DNA from 3 places in the Leuconostoc lactis genome. Region 1 is predicted to be linked to each of the others. Evidence: predicted binding sites of a transcription regulator. Region 1 holds the regulator's gene; each other region holds the start of a gene.
What was found. The regulator HrcA, encoded in region 1, represses chaperone genes, less so after heat shock. The targets are predictions, from matches to a motif close to TTAGCACTCNNNNNNNNNGAGTGCTAA.
Positions count from the first base shown of each region.

Region 2: groES (co-chaperone GroES) is a predicted target of HrcA. The motif match lies at 2,041-2,067, and genes of this name have one in related genera.
Region 3: FGL80_RS00765 (ATP-dependent Clp protease ATP-binding subunit) is a predicted target of HrcA. The motif match lies at 1,366-1,392, and genes of this name have one in related genera.

Region 1 is NZ_CP042420.1:1,602,344-1,605,629, forward strand. It holds gene dnaK (molecular chaperone DnaK) at 1-285, opposite strand, end outside; gene grpE (nucleotide exchange factor GrpE) at 375-947, opposite strand; gene hrcA (heat-inducible transcriptional repressor HrcA) at 989-2,017, opposite strand; gene ribF (riboflavin biosynthesis protein RibF) at 2,140-3,090, opposite strand; gene truB (tRNA pseudouridine(55) synthase TruB) at 3,093-3,286, opposite strand, start outside.
Region 2 is NZ_CP042420.1:306,921-310,206, forward strand. It holds gene groL (chaperonin GroEL) at 28-1,647, opposite strand; gene groES (co-chaperone GroES) at 1,732-2,016, opposite strand; gene FGL80_RS01475 (YitT family protein) at 2,164-2,997, opposite strand; gene FGL80_RS01480 (DUF956 family protein) at 2,997-3,286, opposite strand, start outside.
Region 3 is NZ_CP042420.1:152,900-156,185, reverse strand. It holds gene FGL80_RS00765 (ATP-dependent Clp protease ATP-binding subunit) at 1-1,275, opposite strand, end outside; gene FGL80_RS09025 (hypothetical protein) at 1,429-1,602, shown strand; gene FGL80_RS00760 (rod shape-determining protein) at 1,704-2,711, shown strand; gene mreC (rod shape-determining protein MreC) at 2,786-3,286, shown strand, end outside.

The sequences.
Region 1 (3,286 bases):
CAAAATCATGGCTGAGATTTCTTGTGGTGTGTAGTCCTTACCGTCAACGTTAACCTTGTAGCCAGCTTCACCCATGTGTGACTTAATTGAGATAATTGTATCAGGGTTTGTGATGGCTTGACGCTTAGCCACGTCACCAACTTGTGTTTCGCCATTCTTAAATGACACAACAGATGGTGTTGTACGACCACCGTCTGGGTTTGTGATGATCTTTGGTTCGCCACCTTCAAGGACGGCAACTGCTGAGTTTGTTGTTCCTAAATCAATACCGATAATCTTTGACATGAATTAATTCTTCCTTTACTTTTTTAATCTTTTTATTTTTTAACTTTTTAAGGTGTGGTGCACACGCTGAATCACCATGACAATCGTCGTTATTTCGCCACGGCAACCATTGCTGGTCGAAGGACGCGATCTTGAATCATATAGCCTTTTTGCAAAACAGCGGCAATTTCATCAGACGCAACATCCTCTGACTCAACACTTTGAATGGCTTGGTGCTTCGTTGGGTCAAATGCTTCTCCGACTTCACCTGTTGCTGAAATACCATTATCAGCTAAGGCTTGCACCAATGTCTTCAGTGTCATTTCAACACCTGTTTTAATTTGCTTTGTTACTGCATCATCTGCTTTTACTTGCAATGCGCGTTCAAGATTGTCAACCGCTGGCAAAACTGCGCCGGCCAATTTCTGACCATCATATTTGCGCACATTTTGTACTTCGCGGGCATGACGTTGTTGAATATTTTGAATTTCCGCTTGTGAACGCAACAGCTTGTCTTCTAATTCTGCAACCTTAGCTTCAAGGTCTGCAATCTGACTCGCTTCTGAGTTTTCTACTGGTGCCTCATCTTCTTGCAAAACATCAGTTTCTGCTTCGATTTGTTCCGTTACAGCTTCATCATCAACTGCGACGTCTTCTACAACGATTTCTTCGTCGTTCTTCATTGCTTCTTTCGCTTCATCTGCCACGTAAGTGACCTCCTAATTTATGTATATTCGAGCATCTTTTGGCTTAGCGCTTCACCAAAGGCATCCATCAACAAAACGTTGCGCGCATAAGGCATCCGAATTGGTCCAAGCAATGCAATCACCCCATCTCCCTGATTTGGTACCTGAAAGGCACTCGTAATCAAACTAAAGGATTGTAATAAGGGTTCATCGATTTCTTGCCCAATCTTAACTGTCACCTGATGTGGGACAGCCGTCGCCACACGTCGGATATCAGGTGCTGATGACAGAAATTCTAGCAAATGCTTTACTTTCTGTGTTTCATCAACATTTTCACCAAAATCCAACACGTTCAGTCGACCACCAATATGCACATTATCGCCAATCGATCGCGCTAAGACGTCGCCAAACAATTGCAAGAAGGCAGCTGATGTCTTAATCACCCGATTCATTTGCGTTGGCAACTCATCTGATTGCATGAGTTGCAACACTTCCAGAATCGGATGGCCAATCATCTGATCATTGATATACTTGACCATACTATCTAACGATGATATCGCTAACTCGCGTGGTAATTTGAATGTCTGACTTGTCACCTTACCGTCACTGGTTACCAGCACGGCAATTAATTGATGATTCTCCAACGGCACCAAACGGAACCCCGACACTTTGATGTTTAACCCTTTTGGCTTCAAAATCAAAGCGGTTGCGCCGGTTAATTCTGATAGTGTCCGCGCAGCTTCATCAAGCAAGTCATCAATTTCATGAAAAATCCCACGAAATGAATGCATCACCATCGCCACATCTTGCTGTGTTGCGGGGCGTGTCGCCATGAGATGATCGAGATAATAACGATAGCCAGCACTTGACGGTATCCGTCCCGCTGAAGTATGCAGTTTTTTAATCAGATCAGCTGACTCTAATGCAGCCATTTCATTACGAATTGTTGCGGAACTTACTTTAATATCAAGCTGTTCCTGCAAACTTTTCGACCCGACTGCTCGCGCAGTGTGTGTGTACTCGTAAATGATGGCGCTTAAAATTAATTTTTGTCTTTCCGTTAGCATGCCATCACCTCCGTTTTAGCACTCATAGATACCAACTGCTAACATCTATTATAATACACCCTTTTCGAAAAAAATGCAAGCATTTTAGCACTCTTTTTATTCGAGTGCCAAATAAAAAGCACTTAACCTTTGTTAAGTGCTTTAAAATACTGTCGTGTCGCTTGTTCATCGTGTTGTAACTGCGTGATTAAGTCAGGTACCGACGTGAATTTGACTTCGCCGCGTAAGTAATGGTACCAAGCAACCGTCACCGCTTCACCATAGATTTGTTGCTTGAAATCTAAAATATTGATTTCAACAGTGATTGGTCGGGCATCACCAAATGTGACGTTTCGGCCGATACTTGCCATTCCTTGATACCACTGGCCAGCAATTTCAATCCCAACCACATAAACGCCAATACCAGGCAGCCATTCTAATTCCGGCGTTTGAATATTGGCTGTAGGGAAACCTAATTCACGTCCTCGCGCTTCACCATGGACTACCGTGCCAGTCGTTTGATAAACACGACCTAACTGATGATTAACCGTTTGCATATCACCAGCGTCTAATGCGCGTCGAATCGCCGAAGAGCCCACTTTTTGGTTTGCCTCTTCAAAAGGCGGTACCGTAATCACGTCAAAGCGATTAGCAGCGTATTGATCTAATACCTGCATATTGGCCGTCTGTCGATCACCACCATAGAGATGATCAAACCCTGCAACCACAGTCGTTGGCTGTAAAGGCAATAGGACTTCATCAACGAACTGTTGGGGCGCAAGTTGTGCCAATTGCGAGGTAAAGCGCATCACATACACGCGATCAACACCCAGTGCTTCAAATAACGCCACCTTTTGGTCAAGCGGCGTTAAATAATGCAAGGGATGCGTCAGTGTCTTAAACACCACAACCGGATGCGGGTCATAGGTCAGGACTGCTAGTGGCACCCCTAATCGATCAGCTTCGGCTTTGGCTGCTTGTATCACTGCTTGATGTCCCAAATGGACCCCATCAAAAAAGCCCATCGTCACCACTTGGGGTTGCGATGATTGAAAGTTTTGCATTGGATAATGTAACTGAACAGTTTCTATCATATTTATTCGTTTGTAAACACATAGCGTGATTGCCAGTGGTGTTCGGCAGCTTGATATGCATAGACTGCCTTTAATTCCCCTTGATAAGTTAACTGCAAATAAGTGTCGGCCGCTGGCCAGGTGGTGATTTTTTGCCCATTTTTGACCGCAAACCACTCGTCATCCGTCAAAGCTTTCACCGGCCATGTCAACACCG
Region 2 (3,286 bases), 340 kb from region 1:
TCGTGTTTTTTAATCTAATCTAACAGATTACATCATACCTGGCATACCACCTTGTGGCATTGCAGGCATAGCATCATCCTTTGGTAATTCAGCAACCACTGCTTCAGTTGTCAACAACAAAGCTGAAACTGAGGCGGCATTTTGCAATGCTGAACGCGTTACCTTTGTTGGGTCCACGATACCAGCAGCAATCATGTCAACCCATTCACCAGTTGCAGCATTGAAACCAAAGCCTTCTGGTTGTTCCTTCAACTTGTTAACAATGACTGAACCTTCAAGACCAGCGTTTTCAGCGATTTGACGAACAGGTGCTTCCAATGCCTTCATCACAGTGTTGACACCAGTTTGAATGTCACCTTCTTCTGATAATTCAGCAACAGCTGAAATAGCATTCACAAGGGCTGTACCACCACCGGCAACGAAGCCTTCTTGCACGGCAGCGCGTGTTGCGTTCAAGGCGTCTTCGATGCGGTACTTACGTTCCTTCAATTCAGTTTCAGTTGCCGCACCAACGTTAATCACAGCAACACCACCAGACAACTTTGCCAAACGTTCTTGCAACTTTTCACGATCAAAGTCAGAAGTTGTTTCAGCAATTTGTTGCTTGATTGTTTCAACGCGAGCAGCTACGGCAGCCTTATCACCGGCACCTTCAACGATTGTTGTGTTGTCCTTTGTGACGTTGACCTTGCTTGCTTGACCAAGTTGATCAATTGTCACGTCCTTCAAGTTCAAACCAAGGTCTTCAGCAATTACTGTACCACCAGTCAAAATAGCGATATCTTCAAGTTGTGCCTTACGACGGTCACCAAAGCCTGGTGCCTTAACGGCAACAACATTAAACGTACCACGCATCTTGTTCAAAACAAGTGTTGGCAAAGCTTCCCCAGTAATGTCGTCAGCAATAATCAACATGGCACGACCTTGTTCAACCACTTGTTGCAATACTGGCAAGATTTCTTGAATGTTAGCAATCTTCTTGTCTGTGATCAAGATGTAAGGGTTGTCTAAGTTAGCTTCCATCTTTTCACTATCTGTGACCATGTATTGTGACATGTAACCACGATCAAATTGCATCCCCTCAACAACATCCAAAGTTGTTTCGATACCCTTTGATTCTTCAATTGTGATAACGCCGTCGTTACCAACCTTTTCCATCGCTTCAGCGATCAAAGCACCAACTTCTTCGTTAGCAGCTGAGATTGAGGCGATTTGGGCGATTTCAGCCTTTGTATTAACAGTGTGTGACATGTCGTGCAACTTCGCAACGGCTGCAGCTGTAGCACGTTCGATACCAGTACGAATACCTACGGGGTTCGCACCAGCTGTCACGTTCTTAAGACCTTCACTCACAATAGCTTGTGTCAAGACTGTAGCTGTTGTCGTTCCGTCTCCGGCAATGTCATTTGTCTTTGAAGCCACTTCAGCAACTAACTTAGCCCCCATGTTTTCAAAATGATCTTCTAATTCAATTGCCTTAGCGATCGTCACACCATCGTTTGTAATAGTTGGTGCGCCGTATGATTGCTCCAATACAACGTTACGACCCTTTGGTCCAATTGTTGTCTTAACAGTGTCAGCTAACTTGTCGACACCGACCTTCATCTTAGCACGAGCATCTTCTGAAAACTTAATTTCTTTTGCCATGAATACATTCCCTCTCTAGTAATTCATTTTAAATCTACAGTTTAAATATATAGTTGTTTGTACCGACTTAACTTGGCACAAAAATTACGCCACAATGGCAACAATATCCTTTTCATGTAGTGCAAGGTAGTCATTTCCTTCAAATGATACTTCTTGCCCTGCGTACTTATCAAAAAGTACTTCATCACCTGTCTTCACAGTTAATTCGCGGACTGTCCCATCGTTTAGGACATATCCTGAACCTACGGCAACGACCTTACCTGTGACTGGCTTTTCCTTAGCATTTGTTGCCAAGAGAATGCCACCAACAGTTTCTTCCGCAGCTTCAGTTACTTCAATAATCACGCGATCACCCAATGGCTTCAACATGAGACATACCTCCAATTTTAAGTTTTAGCACTCTTTTTATGCGAGTGCTAATTACAACTATTATTATAGCACTGTCCGGATATTTGTCAATAAAAAAAGCCTACTTTTGTAGACTAATTTTGTCGCCCAAAGTAGACCTAAGTATTTCTATATAAACGTGCCGCCATGCGCTTCACTAATGTCGTAAGCAATCATGAAAGCAGTGGGATCGACTTGATGCACACCGCGGACCAAGTGATTGTAATCTTGATTTTCTAAAATCACCATCAACATATCCCGATTGCTATCCGTGTACCCACCGCGAACATTCATCAGTGTGTAACTCGTATCATTTTCTTTCAAATAGGCTTTAACCGCTTCAATATGATCGTTACTCGTGATATACACCATTTTACGCCGATCAAGACCTGTCTCAATATAGTTCATCACAACGGCCGTAATAATCAGCGAAAACACCGCCAAAATAAAGGCTTCCAGGCCATCCGTTAGTAGGTTGCCTAACGACACAAATAGGTCAATAACCAATAACGATAACGCTGGTGCAATGCGGAAATATTTCTTCAAAATCATTGGCGGTACAGCCGTGCCACCACTGGACGCCTCCACTCGATAAAGCATCGCCACACCAAACGCAAAAATTGCCCCACCAACCAAAACAGCAAACGTTCTATCGGTTAAAATTTGATGACTAGGCGTTATTTTCAATAATATCGGCAATAACAGACTGCCAAAAGTAATGCGCATCGTTGTGCCACGATCTAAAAAAATTGCCGCCAAGATGATCATCAAAATATTAACCACTAAGACGGTCACCGCACGATCAATCCCAACTAATTCATTCAGCAAGATAGCAAAACCTGTCGCCCCACCAGCCGCAACTTTAGCTGGTGCGTAAAAAAAGTTAATGCTAATGGCGACGAATTCCAAAGCGACAACAATCGTTAAATAACGTAAAATCTGGTACTGCCGTAATAATTTCATTAAACGCCTTTCTTTTTATCCTTCTTTTTAAATAGTGCTTTCAAACGTGAGATTAAAGTGGGTTGTTTTAAGACCTTTTCATGACCAATTTGATCACGAATGGCCTTTAACACCTTCCCAGACTCCGGTGATGAAAAGGAAAAACTGCCACGATCTGTATCAATTCGGAAACGCCGACTGACTTGATGCCGCGAAACATTCGCATACACCGCCGTCACGTTCGCCCAAGGAATTTGAATATAGTCAGCCACGTTATTATCATTAAAAAATTCAAATGCGCGATCACCCA
Region 3 (3,286 bases), 190 kb from region 1:
TGAGCCAATTGGGCGACCGGACTTGGTCAAACCAATACGATTACGACGAATGGCTTTCGCCACAGTTTGTACGGCCGCATCTTGACCAATCACATGGGCTGACAAGTGCGCATCTAACTCGCGAAGTTGGTTTGCTTCGTTATCTTTCAAGTCACCAACTGGAATGTCCGTTTTATCTTCGATGATTGTTAGGATATCTTGTTCAGTGACAGGTTGTGGCTTAAACATTTCTGGATGGGCTTCAACTTGTGCTTTTTGCGATTCGAGTTGGTTGACTTGATCACGCCAATAGCTGGCTTTCTCAAAGTTTTCTTGATCGATCGCTGCTTGTTTGAGCTTGTCGGCTGAGTCGATTTTGGCCTGAATCGCTTTAGGATCAGCAATTTTCATAGACAAGTTCTTCCGTGAACCGGCTTCATCAATTAAATCAATCGCTTTGTCTGGCAAGAAGCGTTCTGGCAAGTAACGGTCGGATAATGATACCGCGGCAGCAATCGCTTCATCTGTGTAAACAACATGGTGGTAATCTTCGTAACGTTGCTGAATCCCTTCTAAAATCTTAATTGTGGCAGCCATTGAAGGTTCGTTTACCTGTACAGGTTGGAACCGACGAGCAATCGCGCCATCTTTTTCAATTTTACGGTATTCGTTTAAAGTCGTGGCGCCAATCAATTGGAATTCACCACGCGCCAAAGCAGGTTTTAGGATGTTACCAGCATCCATGCCACCTTCGGCATTACCGGCACCCATGATTTCATGCACTTCGTCAATAAACAAAATGATATCGTCATTGTCGGCGACTTCTTGCATCAGTTGCCGCATACGGGCTTCAAACTGACCACGCATTGCCGTACCTTGCACAAGCGCAGACATGTCAAGTCGGATAATCTCTTTTGATTGCAATTTTTCAGGGACTTTATTGTGAACAATTGCTTGTGCGAGTCCTTCAACAACAGCTGTTTTACCAACACCTGGTTCCCCGATAAGCACAGGATTATTCTTGGTACGACGATTTAATATCTCGATGGTGCGGGAAATTTCGCTATCACGACCGATAACCGGATCTAACTTACCGTCACGGGCTTGTTGTGTTAAATTAATTCCAAATTCGTCGAGTAGTGTTGAGCGATTATTTTGTTTATCTTTTTTATTTTTTTGTTGAGTGCCAAAGTTGGCTTGTTGACCATTTTGTGCGGCCTGCATTTGCTCATTCATGGCGCGCATCATATCATCAAAATTAATATTTCCAAATCCGAATGGGTCTTGTGATGCCATAATTATTAAGTGTACCGCTAAAATGCACGATACTTTCCTTTCTATAGCTTACCTATAGTATACCAGGTTAAGATTAAATGACAATTAAATTTAGCACTCTTATTTAACGAGTGCTAAAATGAATTTGTTGTATAATGGACTAGAGGTGAAATTATGGATTATGAAACATTATTAAATGATTTACGTGACGGTAAAATTGATGAAATTGACATTACGCCAGAAACTTTTCCGGCATTTCAACAAGTTTGGCGTGACTTCCCATCCCAAAATCGCATTCGCGGCATTGCGGGTAAAGGTGGGCATATTAAATATGTCCGCGCAAATTAATCGGCAACATCATTGTTTTTTATGCTACAATACTATAAGTTAAGCATAATTTAAGTCATGCGTATTTTTCACAATAACAGGTACAAAAGAGGGGCAGCATAGTGGCATTTTCATTTGGACAACGAAACGTTGGTATCGATCTTGGTACAGCCAATACATATGTATATATTGAAGGACGCGGCATTGTTTTGCGTGAGCCGTCTGTGGTCGCACGTAACACACAAACGAATGAAGTCGTTGCAGTCGGATCAGAAGCCAAGGATATGCTTGGCCGGACACCGGCAAGTATTGCTGCTATTCGACCAATGCGTGATGGTGTGATTGCTGATTACGATACAACGGTTGCCATGATTCGTTATTATTTGCAAAAGGCATTGGGTGGTCGTATTGGTAAGCCATACGTCACAATTGGGGTGCCTGCAGGTGTGACAGCTGTTGAACGTCGTGCGGTGATTGATGCCGCACGTGTGGCTGGTGCGCGTGATGCGTATGTCATTGAAGAACCATTTGCCGCTGCTGTCGGGGCTGGTTTGCCCGTCATGGATCCAACTGGTTCAATGGTTGTGGATATGGGTGGTGGCACAACGGACGTGGCCACGATTTCACTTGGTGGTATTGTTTCAAGCCGTTCAATTCGTATCGCCGGCGACAAGTTAGATGAAGCCATTGCCAATTTTGTACGTAATAAGTACAACGTGACCATTGGTGAACCAACTGCGGAACGTTTAAAGATTGAAATTGGGGCAGCGTCGCTTGAATTAGCACGCACATTGCCAAATGCTTCAGTCCGTGGTCGCGATTTGTTGACAGGTTTGCCTAAGACAATTGATGTGACAGCGGAAGATGTGGCATTGGCCATTCAAGAACCTGTGCAAGAAATTGTCGTTGCCATTCGTGAAACGTTAGAATCAACACAACCAGAAATCGCCGCCGATGTCATTGACCACGGGATGGTCTTAACGGGTGGTGGTGCTTTCTTACGTGATTTTGATAAGATTATTCAAGAAGCAACCAAAGTGCCAGTCTTAATTGCTAATGAACCACTCGATGCAGTGGCCATTGGCACTGGTGAGGCGTTAAAGTCAATTGATGTGATGCGACAAGGATAATCAGTTGTTGGCATATTGTACACTAGCGTAGCGCTTGCGCTGCGCTTTTATTTTTTAAACAAGGGGACAACAAAATGCGTAAAATTTTTTCATCTCGCGCAGTTGTAACAATTATTATTGCTTTTATTGTCATTGTTGGCTTAATTGCCGGATCAAACTGGTGGGCGAAGCGTACCAATACACCGCCATTTATTCAACGTTTTAGCAATGATTTAGCGGGTGGTGTAAGTCGCGTGATTGCGGTACCGACAACAGCAATTGGTCGGACGGCTAATAGTATTGGGAATCTATTGGATACATTTGAAGAAAATCGCGCTTTAAAGGCTAAAATTGATGAATTTGCACAAGATAAAGTGCGCTTGCAAACTGTTGAGGAAGAAAACCGCGAGCTGAAAAAACAGTTAAAGTTGGAAGCGACCTTAACGGATTTCAAAACGGTTACTGCCGTGACTATTAGTCGGTCACCAACCACTTGGCAATCACAATTAGTAATTAACAAGGGTAGTAAATCTGGCTTGAAAAAGGGTATGCCCGTTTTGGCTGGTTCCGGTATTATTGGCCGTATTAGTGAAGTC